Regions from separate parts of the Streptomyces sp. NPDC047525 genome, predicted to be linked through region 1. Evidence: riboswitches for the same ligand, from Rfam matches in the RefSeq annotation. Region 1 holds a riboswitch; each other region holds the start of a gene.
The links. Region 1 has a riboswitch for cyclic di-AMP ahead of ABZ833_RS31785 (NlpC/P60 family protein). Riboswitches for the same ligand answer to the same signal wherever they lie in the genome.
Positions count from the first base shown of each region.

Region 2: it holds a riboswitch for cyclic di-AMP, as region 1 does, so the genes downstream of both, ABZ833_RS28010 (M23 family metallopeptidase) here and ABZ833_RS31785 (NlpC/P60 family protein) in region 1, are expected to answer to the same signal.
Region 3: it holds a riboswitch for cyclic di-AMP, as region 1 does, so the genes downstream of both, ABZ833_RS08930 (LysM peptidoglycan-binding domain-containing protein) here and ABZ833_RS31785 (NlpC/P60 family protein) in region 1, are expected to answer to the same signal.

Region 1 covers NZ_JBEYTL010000013.1:69,931-74,752, reverse strand. Annotated here, with positions in the region: gene pcrA (DNA helicase PcrA) at 1-2,296, opposite strand, end outside; cyclic di-AMP (ydaO/yuaA leader) riboswitch at 2,539-2,696, shown strand; gene ABZ833_RS31785 (NlpC/P60 family protein) at 2,704-3,921, shown strand; gene ABZ833_RS31780 (hypothetical protein) at 4,001-4,354, opposite strand; gene ABZ833_RS31775 (NlpC/P60 family protein) at 4,675-4,822, shown strand, end outside.
Region 2 covers NZ_JBEYTL010000009.1:407,199-412,020, reverse strand. Annotated here, with positions in the region: gene ABZ833_RS28010 (M23 family metallopeptidase) at 31-1,116, opposite strand; cyclic di-AMP (ydaO/yuaA leader) riboswitch at 1,128-1,274, opposite strand; gene ABZ833_RS28005 (PP2C family protein-serine/threonine phosphatase) at 1,496-2,677, opposite strand; tRNA gene ABZ833_RS28000 (tRNA-Met) at 2,872-2,945, opposite strand; gene ABZ833_RS27995 (alginate lyase family protein) at 3,024-4,235, opposite strand; tRNA gene ABZ833_RS27990 (tRNA-Lys) at 4,367-4,442, opposite strand; gene ABZ833_RS27985 (amino acid permease) at 4,564-4,822, opposite strand, start outside.
Region 3 covers NZ_JBEYTL010000002.1:905,055-909,876, forward strand. Annotated here, with positions in the region: gene ABZ833_RS08920 (ribonuclease J) at 1-1,552, shown strand, start outside; gene ABZ833_RS08925 (ADP-ribosylation family protein) at 1,612-2,598, shown strand; gene ABZ833_RS08930 (LysM peptidoglycan-binding domain-containing protein) at 2,595-3,335, opposite strand; cyclic di-AMP (ydaO/yuaA leader) riboswitch at 3,339-3,534, opposite strand; gene ABZ833_RS08935 (CsbD family protein) at 3,994-4,167, opposite strand; gene ABZ833_RS08940 (hydrophobic protein) at 4,350-4,520, shown strand; gene ABZ833_RS08945 (TetR family transcriptional regulator) at 4,675-4,822, opposite strand, start outside.

The DNA.
Region 1 (4,822 bases):
AGGAGGCGATTCCGGCCGCGGGCCCGGAGGATGCCAGCGCGCCGACCGAACCCTTCCGCTTCCAGTCCAGATGGGTCTCCGGGATCTCCTCCAGGAAGCGCGACGGCGGGTTGTACGAAGGCTGTCCCCAGGCGCTGCGCATCGAGGACCGCGTCAGATAGAGCCGCTCACGCGCGCGCGTGATGCCCACGTACGCGAGGCGGCGCTCCTCCTCCAGCTCCTTGACCTGGCCGAGGGAGCGCATGTGCGGGAAGACGCCGTCCTCCATGCCGGTCAGGAAGACGACCGGGAACTCGAGGCCCTTGGCGGTGTGCAGGGTCATCAGCGTGATGACTCCGGAGCCGTCGTCCTCCTCGTCGGGGATCTGGTCCGAGTCGGCGACGAGCGCGACCCGCTCCAGGAACTCGGAGAGCGTGCCCGACACGCCTGTGCCCGCGCCCGCTTCCTCTCCGCCTTCCGCCTCTCCTTCGCCTTGTCCTTCGCCGCCTTCACCGGATTGCGCGGCCTCGCCGTTGTCGTGCTCGAACTCCAGGGCCACGGCGGCGAGTTCCTGGAGGTTCTCGATGCGGGTCTCGTCCTGCGGGTCGGTCGAGGCCTGCAACTCGGCGAGATACCCGGTCCGTTCGAGCACGGCCTCCAGGACGACGGCGGGGCCCGCGCCGGACTCGACGACGGTCCGCAGCTCCTCCATCAGCACGTTGAACCGCTTGACGGCGTTCGCCGAGCGCGCGGCCATTCCGTACGCCTCGTCGACGCGCTTCAGGGCCTGCGGGAAGGAGATCTTCTCGCGCTGCGAGAGCGCGTCGATCATCGCCTCCGCGCGGTCGCCGATGCCCCTCTTGGGTACGTTGAGAATGCGCCGCAGCGGGACGGAGTCCTCGGGGTTGGCGAGCACGCGCAGATACGCGAGGACGTCCCGGACCTCCTTGCGCTCGTAGAAGCGGACGCCGCCGACGACCTTGTACGGCAGGCCGACGCGGATGAAGATCTCTTCGAAGACACGGGACTGCGCGTTCGTCCGGTAGAAGATCGCGACGTCGCCCGCCTTCGCGTCGCCCGCGTCGGTGAGCCGGTCGATCTCGTCGGCGACGAACTGCGCCTCGTCGTGTTCGGTGTCGGCCACATAGCCGGTGATGCCCGCGCCCGCGCCCGCGTTGGTCCACAGGTTCTTGGGGCGGCGGCTTTCGTTGCGCTCGATGACGGCGTTGGCCGCGGTCAGGATCGTCTGCGTGGAGCGGTAGTTCTGCTCCAGGAGGATCGTCGTCGCGTTCGGGTAGTCCTCCTCGAACTGGAGGATGTTGCGGATCGTGGCGCCACGGAAGGCGTAGATCGACTGGTCCGCGTCACCCACGACGCACAGCTCGGCGGGGTCGTCACCCTCGCCCCCGGAAGGGCCAACCAGCTCGCGCACCAGGGCGTACTGGGCGTGGTTCGTGTCCTGGTACTCGTCGACCATCACGTGCCGGAAGCGGCGGCGGTAGTGCTCGGCGACGTCCGGGAACGCGCGGAACATGTTGACCGTCGTCATGATCAGGTCGTCGAAGTCGAGGGCGTTCGCCTCGCGCAGGCGCGACTGGTACATCGCGTACGCCTGGGCGAGCGTCTTCTCGAAGCCGTCGGCGGCCTGGCCTGCGAAGGTCTCCTCGTCGATCAGCTCGTTCTTCAGGTTCGAGATCTTGGCGCTGAAGGACTTCGGCGGGAACTTCTTCGGGTCGATGTCCAGATCGCGGCAGACCAGTGCCATCAGGCGCTTGGAGTCGGCGGCGTCGTAGATCGAGAAGGAGGAGGTGAAGCCGATCGTCTTCGACTCGCGGCGCAGTATCCGCACGCAAGCGCTGTGGAACGTCGACACCCACATCGCGTTGGCCCGCGGCCCCACGAGCTGCTCGACGCGCTCCTTCATCTCGCCCGCGGCCTTGTTCGTGAACGTGATCGCCAGGATCTGCCCCGGGTGCACGTGCCGCTCGGCCAGGAGATACGCGATGCGGTGCGTCAGGACCCGGGTCTTGCCCGAGCCCGCGCCGGCGACGATGAGCAGCGGGGCGTCCGCGTGCACGACGGCCGCGCGCTGGTTCTCGTTCAGCCCGTCGAGCAGGGCCGCCGGGTCGATCACGGGGCGCGGGGCGCCGCCGCGATAGTGCGTGTCCCGGGGTGCGGGCGCGTCGAACTTCCCGTCGAACAGATCATCCGGAATGGACTCCGGGGCACTGTCCTCGGGCGGCGGCGGGTGCTCTTCCTCCGAAGCCCGCGAGGGCTTGAGGTCCGCCAGGAAGCTGTCATCAAAGAGGCTGCTCATCGCCTCCCGAGTCTAGGCGGCCCCACTGACAACCCGCCCCGGGTTCCGGCCACGTCACATGCCTACGCCCCGAGCGCGAACGGTCACGCTCCGCCATGGCACGGCGTGCCCGCGTCAAGAGCTTCGTAAAGTAACGAAAATGTATCGGGCATATCGAACATCAACCTTCACACGGACCACACGAGTTGGCTAGCGTGCTCCGCGGGCCGCTCGTACTCCCACCGGCGAACCCCGCCGGGAACGGGTGGCCTCCGCCGAGTTCGATCTCCTCGGAACCGGGGACCCACCAAGAACTTGGGGTGAATCGGTCCCGTACGAAGTACGGGACTGTAGGGCAACCTTCCGGAACCATCCGCCCGAACCCGACAGCTAACCCGGTAGGCGGTCTACGGAAGGAGTCGCCTCCCTTGGCGTCGCACCGCAAGCCGCGGACCCGCATTGCCGGCCTACGCGCCACCCCCGCCCTCGGCATCACGACGGCGGCCCTCACCTCCGTGGCTCTCCTGTCACAGAGCGCGCAAGCCGCACCGTCCGCGCCGCAGAAGCCCAGCCTCGAAGAGGTCCAGAAAAAGGTCGACGACCTCTACCACCAGGCGGGCGTGGCCACGCAGAAGTACAACTCGGCCAAGGAGCGCACCGACAAGCAGCGCAAGAAGGTCGACACCCTTCTCGACGACGTGGCCAAGCGCACCGACAAGCTGAACGAGGCCCGCCAGGAGCTGGGCGCGTTCGCCGCCGCCCAGTACCGCACCGGCGCCGTCTCCGAGACCGCCACGATGATGCTCGCCGACGACCCGCAGGGGTACTTCGACCAGAATCACCTGTCGGACCGGCTGACCGCGCGCCAGAAGAAGGCCGTCGACGACTACCAGACGGAGCAGGCCTCGGCGACGAAGCAGCGCACCAAGGCCGCCAAGAGCCTGGAGACGCTGAGCGACTCGCGGGACGATCTCAGGACGAGCAAGCAGACCGTCCAGAAGAAGCTGGGCCAGGCGCGCACGATGCTCTCGGAGCTGACCGCCGAGGAGAAGGCGCGGCTCGCGGCGATCGAGAAGAAGAAGGAAGAGGCGGCCAAGCGCAAGGCCGCCGAGCTGGCCCGCAAGCAGGAGGCCGAGGCGGAGGCCAAGCGCAAGGCGGCGGAAGAGGCCGCGGCGAAGGAGCGCGAGGAGAACAAGGAGACCCCTGACTCCGGCTCCGGTTCCGACACCGGCTCCGGCGGCACGGGTTCCGGATCCGGCTCCGGCTCCGGCTCCGGCGACACGGACAGCGGTTACGCGACGAAGGCCGCGAAGGTCATCAACTTCGCAGAGGCGCAGATCGGCAAGCCGTACGTGTGGGGCGCCACCGGCCCCGACTCCTACGACTGCTCCGGGCTCACCCAGGACGCGTGGAAGGCCGCGGGGATCTCCCTGCCGCGTACGACGTGGGACCAGGTGAAGGTCGGCACGACCGTGAAGACCGCCGACGCCAAGCCGGGTGACCTGGTCTTCTTCTACGACGACATCAGCCACGTGGGCATCTACATCGGCGACGGCAAGATGATCCACGCCCCGAAGCCGGGCGCGAACGTCCGCGTCGAGTCGATCTACTACATGCCGATCCACAGCGTGGTGCGGCCCGCGTAACCGTCACACGAGACGCAGCACAAGAAAATGGCCCTCCACGCGCGCGTGGAGGGCCATCTCTTTGCTTCCGCGGGTCGGCTCAGGTCCACAGCACCGCGATGAAGATGTTCACGACGGTCAGCAGCCCGACGGCGCCGAACATCCCCTTGTCCACCTTCTCCTCGTCCCGTTTCACATAGACCAGCGCGAGGATCACGATCAGCACGGCCATCTTGATGCCGATCTTGAGGTTGTTGACCGGGTTGTCGTCCGCCTGGTTGAGGCCCACCAGGATGACGCCCGTGACGAGCATCGTCAGCGCGCCGTGCAGCATCGCCGGGTTGAAGCGGGCCGTGCCCTGGCCCATCTGCTTCATCTGGGTGAGGAAGCCGCCCAGGAGGGAGGCGATGCCGATGATGTGCAGGCCGACGAAGAGATGGGTGAGAACGTCCATGGTTCCGGAGCCTAGCCGGGGCCTTATCACCACTCCGTAGCCAGGTGGGGCACAAGCGCCGCATCGGTCACGCGCGTACGCGAAGGACGTGCGGCCCGGCGAATGGCGCAGTCACCTACGGTCACCTTCCAGAACACTTCCGTCAGTTGCGCACATTCCGTCACCAACCCGTGACGCCCAGGTTTAGCGTCCTTCGTCAGGTGCCCGGCTCCCCACCGCCGCCCGGACCAGGGGCGGCAGTCGGACACCACCGCCGAGAATCCGGCGGCGGTCCGCTCCCCCTGTGCGGGCCGCCGCCGGACCCTTAAGGAGCCCCCTTCGTGGCAGCGCACCGCAAGCCCAAACAGCGCTCGCTCAGTGGCCATACGGCCCGCACCGCCGCCACCATCGCCCTCGCCGGGGCCGCGACAGCCACCGCCTTCGACGGGACGGGACACGCCGACCCGCGACTCAGCCCGGCCGAGGTGA
Region 2 (4,822 bases), on a different contig from region 1:
CGCCAGGACCGCCGGGGTTCTGGGGCTTCGTCAGAGGGACTGGCCCTTGCCGCGCAGCCACGCCGCCGGGTCGACCCCGGTGGAGTCGCCGCCCGGGTGGACCTCCAGGTGGAGGTGCGCGCCGGTGACGTTGCCGGTCGCGCCGACGCGGCCGATGGTCTCGCCGGTGGTGACCTTCTGGCCCGCGCTGACGTTCATCGAGGACTGGTGGCAGAACCAGAGTTCGGTGCCGTCGTCGAGTTCGAGGATCGTGCGGTAGCCGTACGCCCCCGCCCAGCCGGCTTCCTTGATGGTGCCGGAGTGGATGGCCTTGATGGGCGTGCCCGTCGGGGCGGCGAAGTCCAGGCCGGTGTGGTAGCCGGAGGACCACATGGAGCCGGGCTGACCGAAGGTGCCGGTGAGCGTGTACGAGGCGACGGGGAGGGTGTAGCTCTTGGCGAGCTTGGCCAGTCGCTCCGCCTCGGCCTTGGCCTTGGCCTCCGCCTCGGCCTTCTTCTTCGCGGCGGCCTTCTCGGCGGCGATCTTCTTCTCGGCCGCGGTCTGCTTGGCGGCGGCCTGTTCGGCGGCCTGCTTGACGGCGGCTTCTTCGGCCGCCTTCTGGACCGCGTCGTCCGCCTGGTCCTGCTGGTTCTCCGCCTGCTCCATGATGCGGGCCCGCAGTGCCTCTCCGGCGTCCGTGGTGCCCTGCTCGGCGTCGGCGGTGCTGACTCCGGCGGCGCTCAGGGGCGCGGCGGCGACCGTCACGCCGTTGTCCGCGGCGGCGGAGTCGGAGGAGTCGTCGGATATCAAGGACCCCACGCCCGGAAGCGACTTGGCCTCCGGCAGCGAGTCCGTGACGGCCGACAGGTCCGGCATCTCGATGGAGACCGGCGGCTTGCCGCCCTGCGCGGTGGCGATGCCGCCCGCGCCGACTGCGGCGATGACGCCTACGCCGAGAACAGTGGAGCTGCGGGCGAGCCCGCCACCGCCCCGCTTGTGGACGCGGTGCCTGCCGCGGACGGGGCGAATGGACTCCTCGGTGGGATTCCATTCCTCCCAGGAACTGTCTTCGTACCCACCGAAGTCGTCGTCATTCGGTACGTACGCGCCTTGGGGGGCAGGGCGGTTGGACGCCACTGGGGCGCACTCCTTTCCTTCCTTCTCGCCTACCGGGTTAGCTGACGGGTTCGGAGCAGGAAGGTCTCCTACGAACATCTGGCACGGATGCACAGATGCCCGATTCACCCCAATTAGTGGTTCCCCGGCTCCCTTTCGGGATTAGGCGCGTGCGCGCGGAGCCGACTCGAGTGACGGCTGGGACGACCGCGCTGCGTTATCGAACGTTAATAGACAGCAGGGTCGTATTCCAAGCCGTTCCGACTGATCGTTAACGGCTTTGGCCCGTACTTAACGGGACACGGGGGTGCGGAACGGGGCGAGTTGACGCCACTTCTTCACACACCGGAGCTTCACACTTCCTTGACAGTACGTCAGTTGTTATGCGGAGTGGTGTTCTTCAGTCACGGCCGGTGACATCGATCTCCGCGTCGACCCCGCCCTCGGTCCCGGCATCACCCGTCGCCAACGGCCGCCGCACCGCGAGCAGCGCCATGTCGTCGGTCGTGCCGCCCCCGGTGTGCCTGCGCACTTCCTCGGTGAGCGTGGCGAGCAGGGCGTCCGGGCCGTTGGGTCCGGGGAAGATGCGGCCCCCGAGCCGGGTGGCCGCGTCGTAGAACTCCCCCCGGCTGTCACGCGCCTCGGAGAGCCCGTCGGTGTACAGGAGCAGCATCGCCCCCGGCGGGAACTCCGTCTCGTCCGCACGGTCCGGCCAGGCGCCCAGGTCGCCCATCCCCAGCGGCAGCGCGGGCTCGGTCGCGGACAGCATGCACAGCCGCCCGTCGCCGCGCAGGAGCAGCGGTCCCGGGTGCCCGCGGTTGATGAGGCGCACCAGGCCGTCGCCGTGCGAGATCTCCGCGAGGACGGCGGTGGTGAACCCCTCGAAGGCGTCGAGCCCGTCGCGCCGCGTGCCCTCGCGCGCAAGGGCACGCTCAAGCCGCTGGGCCACCGCCTCCAGCGTGGCCTCCTGCTCGGCAGCCTCCCGGAACGCCCCGATGACGACGGCGACGGCCGCCACCGCGCCCATCCCCTTGCCCCGTACGTCACCGACGATGACGCGCACGCCGTGCGGGGTGTCCTGCACGGCGTACAGATCACCCCCGATGAAGGCGTCGGCCTCCGCGGCCTCGTACCGCGCGGCGATGTCGAGACCGCCGATCCGGGGATCCGGCTGCGGCAGTACGGCGCGCTGGGCGGCCTCGGCGATGGAGCGGGCGGAGGCGAGCTGTTTGTCGCTGCGGCGCTGGACGCGGTTGATGAGGACGGCGAGCACGGCGACGGTCGCCACCGTGATCAGTTCGGTGACGGCCTCGACGTCGGTCGTGGTGTTGGTCTTGAAGTGCAGGGCAAGCACGGCCGCGCAGGAGCCGGCGCCGATGAGGGTGGTGCTGAGCAGCGAGTAGAAGGGGGCCGCGATGAGCGGGGCGGCGGTGAAGAGGGGCGCTGCGGTGAACGCGGGCGGGGTCGCGATGTCGTAGACGACCCCGGCGACGATGAGCAGCAGGGGAAGGGCCCGCACGAGCGCCCGCTCATGCCGGACATCGGGAGCCTCGCCCCCGCCGCTTCCTCCTCGCAGCCCCACCGGTCTTCTCCTGCCGAATCCCGCGGCCAGGACCAGATCCATGACCACGCTCAACCAGGGTTCCCAAAGCGGCGGCGCGGGGCGACCGCTGTGGGCCGACAGAGTGACGCGAGAGCGACGGGGAACAACGAGAGAGCAACGGGAAAACACCGAAGGCCCGGATCCATTTCTGGATCCGGGCCTTCGGTCTTTAGTAGCGGGGACAGGATTTGAACCTGCGACCTCTGGGTTATGAGCCCAGCGAGCTACCGAGCTGCTCCACCCCGCGCCGTTGAATGCAACTCTACGCCATCAGGGGGAGTGAAAGCGAACCGGTTGAGAACCACCGGCGAACGGGCCCCGCCGCTCACGCGTTCTCGGCGTGCGTCAGCGTCTCCCAGGCCACGAACAGGTCGTCCGTCCCCTCGGGCCGCTGCTTGTCCGTGAACCTCTCCGTTTCCGGAAGCTCCAGCTTCAGCCGGTCCCGCAGGTGATTGAGGCCGACCTCGGTGTCGGGCCCCATGTCGCGCTGCACCTTGCCGCCGCACAGCCAGTCCGGCGCCTTCGCGCCCAGCTGGTACTTGGAGTGGAACTCAAGGGCGGCCCGCAGCCGCTCCTTGACCTCGCCGTACAGGTCGACGCCCTGGTGCCAGGCGGTCTCCGCGATGTGCGCGGTGGCCGCGAGGGAGTAGCTGGCGTGCTTGAAGTTCCGGCAGGTCTCCTGGGAGAGCCCGTCGGCGAAGGTCTTCTGCCCGAACCAGTACTTCTGGAGCTTCGCCGGGGTGTTGATGTCGCTGCCCGCCGGGGAGACCGGCAGCGGGCCGTCCGACTTCAGATAGAAGTAGGCGGGCACCCGGGTCCTGAAGTGCGTCACCGCCTTCTCGAAGGACTCGTGGTCGTCGAGGAAGACCGCCATGCTGATGGTCGCGTCGGCCATCAGGAGGTCCCAGTTGCCGTTGAAGTCGGCGGCGCCTTCGCGCACTTGGGGCAGATAGGCGTTGCGCAGCATCCGCTCGAAGCGCAGGAGTTCGCCGTCGGTCCAGCCGTCGTAGGTGTAGCGCACGGCTTCGGCCGCGCGGGCCCACGAGGAGGCGGCCCAGGCCGTCTGGAGACCCGCGTTGGCCTCGGTGTGCCGGGTGATCACCCGCGACCAGGCGTCCATGATCTGCACGGCCTTCCTGGCGTGCGCGCGGTCGCCGGTGATGTTCCAGAGCAGGGCCTGCGTGTACGCGGCGATGGCGTCCTCGCGCTCCTCCACGCAGCCCTGTCCGGGGCGGGTGTCGGGCGGGCACTCGACGACGGCGTACGGCTTGGCCCGGTAGTCGGCCGCGCCGTACTTGCTCTCCCGCATCTGCTCGAACGCCCCCAGCCAGGGCTGTTCGCGCGCCGCCACGTGGGCGCGCACGCGGTCCAGCTGCGCCTTGCTGACGAGCACTCCGGGGTGCTCGAAGGCCAGCTCGGCGGGGCGGGCACGCTCGGTGGCCTTGTCGGTGCCGCTCCCGGAACCGCCACAGGCGGCGCAGACGCCGACCAGCAACGGCACGAGCACCATCACGAGAGCCCGTCGTACGGAACCCATGCTGTACCTCCGGATCGGCCACCTGGCAGGCCCAGCGTCGCCCGTGGGCCGCGGGGGCGCAGGCGAGGAGGGGCCGTTCGGGCGACCGACGCCACAGGCCCAGGTCAGAACGTTCCTGACCTGGGCCTGAGTGGTAGACCGTGTGGGACTCGAACCCACAACCAATGGATTAAAAGTCCACTGCTCTGCCAATTGAGCTAACGGTCCGTGCGGATGCACCCCCCGAGCATAGCCGGACAGGGCAAGGCGTCCGATCGGGTATCGCCTCCTCGGCCCGTCGCGCGTTCCGCGACGGGCCGCGTGCGGGCCCGGACCGCCGTCGCAGCGGTCAGGGATCGGACGGCTCCGGCGCCCCTTTGCGGGCCGCCTCGCGGGCCGCCGTGCGCTCGTGGTCCGGGTTGAGGAACCAGTGCCTGGCCGATGCCAGCCACCAGGTCGTGGCGAAGCCGAGGACGGCGAGGACCGCGATCGGGGCGTAGTTGAAGGTCTCCCAGGTGACCGGTGAGACCTGCGGCAGCATGAAAAGGACCGTGATCACGCCCACCCAGGCCACCGCCACGATGCCGATCGGACGTGACCAGCGGCCC
Region 3 (4,822 bases), on a different contig from region 1:
CGTCGACTGCGGCGTGCTGTTCCCCGAGGAGAACCAGCCCGGCGTCGACGTCATTCTTCCCGACTTCACCTCGATCCGGGACCGCCTTGACGACGTCGTGGCCGTGGTCCTCACACACGGCCACGAAGACCACATCGGCGGCGTGCCCTACCTGCTGCGTGAACGGTCCGACATCCCCGTCGTCGGGTCGAAGCTGACACTTGCCTTCCTTGAGGCCAAGCTCAAGGAACACAACATCCGGCCGCGCACGGTGCGGGTGCGGGAGGGGGACCGGCGCGGATTCGGGCCCTTCGACTGCGAATTCGTGGCGGTCAACCACTCCATCCCCGACGGGCTCGCCGTCGCCATCCGCACGGGTGCCGGGATGGTGCTCCACACCGGTGACTTCAAGATGGACCAGTTCCCGCTCGACGACCGCATCACCGACCTGCGCGCCTTCGCGCGGCTCGGCGAGGAGGGCGTCGACCTGTTCCTCACCGACTCCACCAACGCCGAGGTGCCGGGCTTCACCACATCCGAGCGCGAGCTCAACCCCGCGATCGAGCAGGTCCTGCGCACCGCGCCGCGGCGGGTCATCGTCTCCAGCTTCGCCAGCCATGTGCACCGTATCCAGCAGGTGCTCGACGCCGCCCACCAGCACGGCCGCAAGGTCGCCTTCGTGGGCCGCTCGATGGTCCGCAACATGGGCATCGCCCGCGACCTGGGCTATCTGAACGTTCCCTCGGGCCTGGTCGTCAGCATGAAGGAGCTGGAGAAGCTCCCCGACCACCGGATCACCCTGGTGTGCACCGGATCCCAGGGCGAGCCGATGGCCGCGCTGTCGCGGATGGCCAATCGCGACCACGTGATCCGCATCGGAAAGGGAGACACCGTTCTCCTCGCCAGCTCCCTGATTCCCGGCAACGAGACGGCGATCTACCGAGTGATCAACGGGCTGACCCGTTGGGGCGCGAACGTCGTCCACAAGGGCAACGCCAAGGTGCACGTCTCGGGGCACGCCAGCGCGGGCGAGCTCGTCTACTGCTACAACATCGTCAAGCCCCGCAACGTCATGCCCGTCCATGGCGAGTGGAAGCACCTGAAGGCCAACGCCGACCTGGCCATCCGCACCGGTGTCGACCCCGATCGTGTCGTCATCGCCGAGGACGGCGTCGTCGTCGACCTCGTCGACGGCCGCGCCTCCATCACCGGCAAGGTGCCCGCGGGCTACGTCTACGTGGACGGGATGACCGTCGGCGGCGTCAACGAAGCCTCGCTGAAGGACCGGCTCACGCTGGCCGAGGAGGGCGTCGTCACCGTGGTCGCCATCGTCGACGCCGACACGGGCGCGCTCGCCGAGGCCCCCGACTTCCTGGCCCGCGGCTTCGTCCACGACGAGACCACCTTCGAGTCCGTCATCCCGGTGATCGAGAAGACGCTGGCCACCGCAGCCGAGGAAGGGGTCGGCGACGCCCACCAGCTCGAGCAGCTCATCGCTCGTGCCGTGGCGAACTGGGCGTACCGCACCCACCGCCGCAGGCCCCTGATCATCCCGGTCATCATCGACGCCTGAGCGAGCCTTACCCTTGGCCGTCGTCATCGGCTGTACGAGCGTCATGAGCGGGGAGTTCAATGAGCGGGGAGAAGGGCGAGGGCTTCAGGGACCGGGCCGCCGTGGAAGAGCGGTTCCGCCAGGACTGGGGGCTCGAACTGCCTGAATCGATCTTCCAGTTCTGGGAGTTCCTGGGATCCCTTGGCCCGGACGGAGAGCGGGCGCTCCAGGACTTGGGCGTGAGCCCGGTCGGCATCCTGGATCTGTTCGCGGATCCGGGTCTGCGGCCGCGGGACGGCATCGACGTCCGGGTGCACGGTCGCTACTACCGCGATCCGCCGGAGTTCCTGACCTTCCTGCACGGCGGCTCCGACGGTCTGCACCACGGCCTGTGGTTCGACGACGGCCGAACCTGCAGTGGTGTCGCCTCCTACTACAACAACGACGGCGGCGGCATCGACACGCGCTCCACGACCCCGCTCGAAGCGGTGCGGGCGATCCTCGAACGCTGCTGGCGCGACCTCGACGACGACGTGCAGGACGACGACGAGGTGTCGGCCCGTCGCTCGCGCCTGGGCCTGCTGCGTGATGCGCTGACCGCCGTCGAGACAGGTGAGCGCACCGAGACGGGCCTCGCCTACTCCAGGGCGTACGACACGGCGGTCCCGCCCGTGGACCCCGACCGGATCACCACGCTCGACGGCGCCGGCGCACTCGCGTCGGGCGATTCCGCGCTGGGCCGCCCGGCCCACAACGGGGCCGACGAGTACAAGTTCGCGACGTACATGTACGGCCTGTTCGACGACGCCGAGTCCCTGGGGGAGTCCCTGGAGGAGGCCCGCCGCCGCTGCTCGGCGGGCGACCCGACGGAGGCCCTTCTGCTGGGCCGCGACCTGCACTGGGCGTCCGCAGGCGACCCGGCGCGCGAGGCACTGGCGAACGAACTCCTCGTCACGGCCTATCGCGCGCTGGGCCGCCCCAGGCTCGCGGAGACGGCGGACGCCCACCATCGGCACCGTTCTCTGCCGCAGGTGGACGTCCTTCAGACGAACAGGGATCAGGTCTAGTACGGGCCGTTCACGTTGTCGATCGAGCCGTACCGGTCGGCCGCGTAGTTGCAGGCGGCGGTGATGTTGGCGACCGGGTCGTAGCTGTCCAGTGACGTCCCGGGCACGTGGTACGCGGAGAACGTGGGGGCGATGACCTGCAGGAGCCCCTTGGAGGGAGTTCCGGCGGTGGCGTTGGAGTCCCAGTTGTTGATGGCCAGCGGGTTGCCGGAGGACTCGCGCATGACGTTGCGGTGGATGCCCTCGTAGGAGCCGGGGATGCCGCGCTCGGCCATGATGTCGAGCGACTCCTTGATCCAGCCGTCGAGGTTGTTGGCGTAGGACTTCTTCGCCGGGGCGGCTGCGGGCTCGACCGCGTCCTTGCGCTCGGAGCGGTCCGCCCGCTCGCCGGATGCCTTGGAGGGCTTGCCCGAGTCCTCCTTGTCGAGGGTGAGCCGGACACCGGGGCGAATCAGCTTCGGGTCGTCGCCGAGGGCGCTGCGGTTGTCCTCGTACAGCTTCTTCCAGCTGCCGCTCACGGAGTGCTCTCGGGCGATCTTGGAGAGGGTGTCGCCCGCGACGACGACGTAGGTCTTCGGGGCCGCGGCGGGCTTGGCGGCCGCGGCCGCCTCCGCCGCGCCGGCGGTGGTCGCGCCGAGCACCGGGAGAACGAGCACGGCCCCGCCCGTGCCTGCGGCGGCGATACCCCGGGTGAGCGAGTTGGACTTGGGACGGCGGTGCTTTCCCTTTGCAGGCATGACGAATTTCCTCTCCGTCGCCTACGAGGTGAGCTGTCGGGTTCGGACGGGAGATGTCCGGTCGCACTGCAAAGGCGACTTCACCCCGAGCCGTTCCGGAATCCGGATCGGCGGCTTACCTGGGTCCCCCGCTCCTGCCGGGCGTATGTGAGTGGGTGGAGGGTTTCCGGACAGCGGCAGGATTCGGCGTTCCGTCCGGATTGACGGTGACGTTAGGCGAGAAAGACCGGACCGAACAAGGCCAGAATTCAAATAGAAATGTGCGAGGCCCGGCCGCCGTCGACCGGAGCCCGTTGCCCTCTTTGATCGAAAAGCCCAACTTTCTTTGCGTGGAACGGAAATGCGCTCAGTGGCTCCTGCGGGATCGGCTGCCGGTGTGACCCGTTTCACTGAATTGGGGACGACTGCATATACTCCGCCAATGACATAAAGGAGTGGCTTTCTAACTCAAAGACGGACATATTGCGGAGGTCGTTCTTCGTGTCAAAACGGGCGTATCGTCATCAACAGCAGTTTGATCGCCCCAGGTGAGGGCCGACGGCGGTTCATGGGCGGGTGATGACCGGCCGCCGCTTCCGTTGTCTTCTTCCGTTTGACCAAACGCCGTTGGGGCGGCCCCAAGGAGGGGCCGCCCCAACGACGTGCAGTGGAAAGGGTGTTAATGCTTGCCGATGTCCTTGGTCTTTTCCTTGGCCTCGCGTGCGTCGCCCTTCATCTGCAGGGCGTGCCCCTTGGCAGTAAGGCTTTCGTTGCCCACCGCGCGTCCGATGGCTTGCGCGGCTGCGCCGCCGGCCTGTTCGGTCTTCGCCTTGGCCTTCTCGTTGGCGGTCATGGTCCGCTCACGCTCCCTTGGCATCGACGTCATGTTCTGTCGGTACGTCTGGCCGCTCAGCTGCCCGCCAAACATCATGACCGCGATCGGGATCGGATCCCTTCAACCTGTGTGGGAAACAGGCTTCTTGTGTGTTTGCGCGGCAGGGATGGGAGCACACGGTCGTCTGGAGGTTGATAACAATGGTTCCCCTTATCGTGGTACTTCTTCTGGCCCTGCTCCTCTTCGGTGCGGGATTCGCGCTGAAGGCGTTGTGGTGGGTCGCGGTCATCCTGCTGGTGGTGTGGCTGCTCGGCTTCGTGATCAGGCCCGCTGCGAGCGGCGGCCGCAAGGGCCGCTGGTACCGATGGTGACGCGCACCTGAATGCGACAACACGGTGACGCGCACCTGAGTGCGCCAACCAAAGAGCGGCGCGGCGCCACGGGCGGTGGCGTGCGTGCCTGAGGGGTGGGCCTGGCCTGGGACGGCCGGGCCCACCCCTTCGCCGTTCTCCGGTCGCACCCTCGCTACGCCGAAGACCGCGCTCCCAGCCGTCCGTCGGCCCGGGGCGACGCGGTGCGTGGCCTGGGGGTCAGGGCCGCGCGCAGCGCGGGGACCAGGACGTGGCGGGCCTCGGACGGGGTGAGGGCGGCGGGGGTGGGGAGCGGGTTGAGG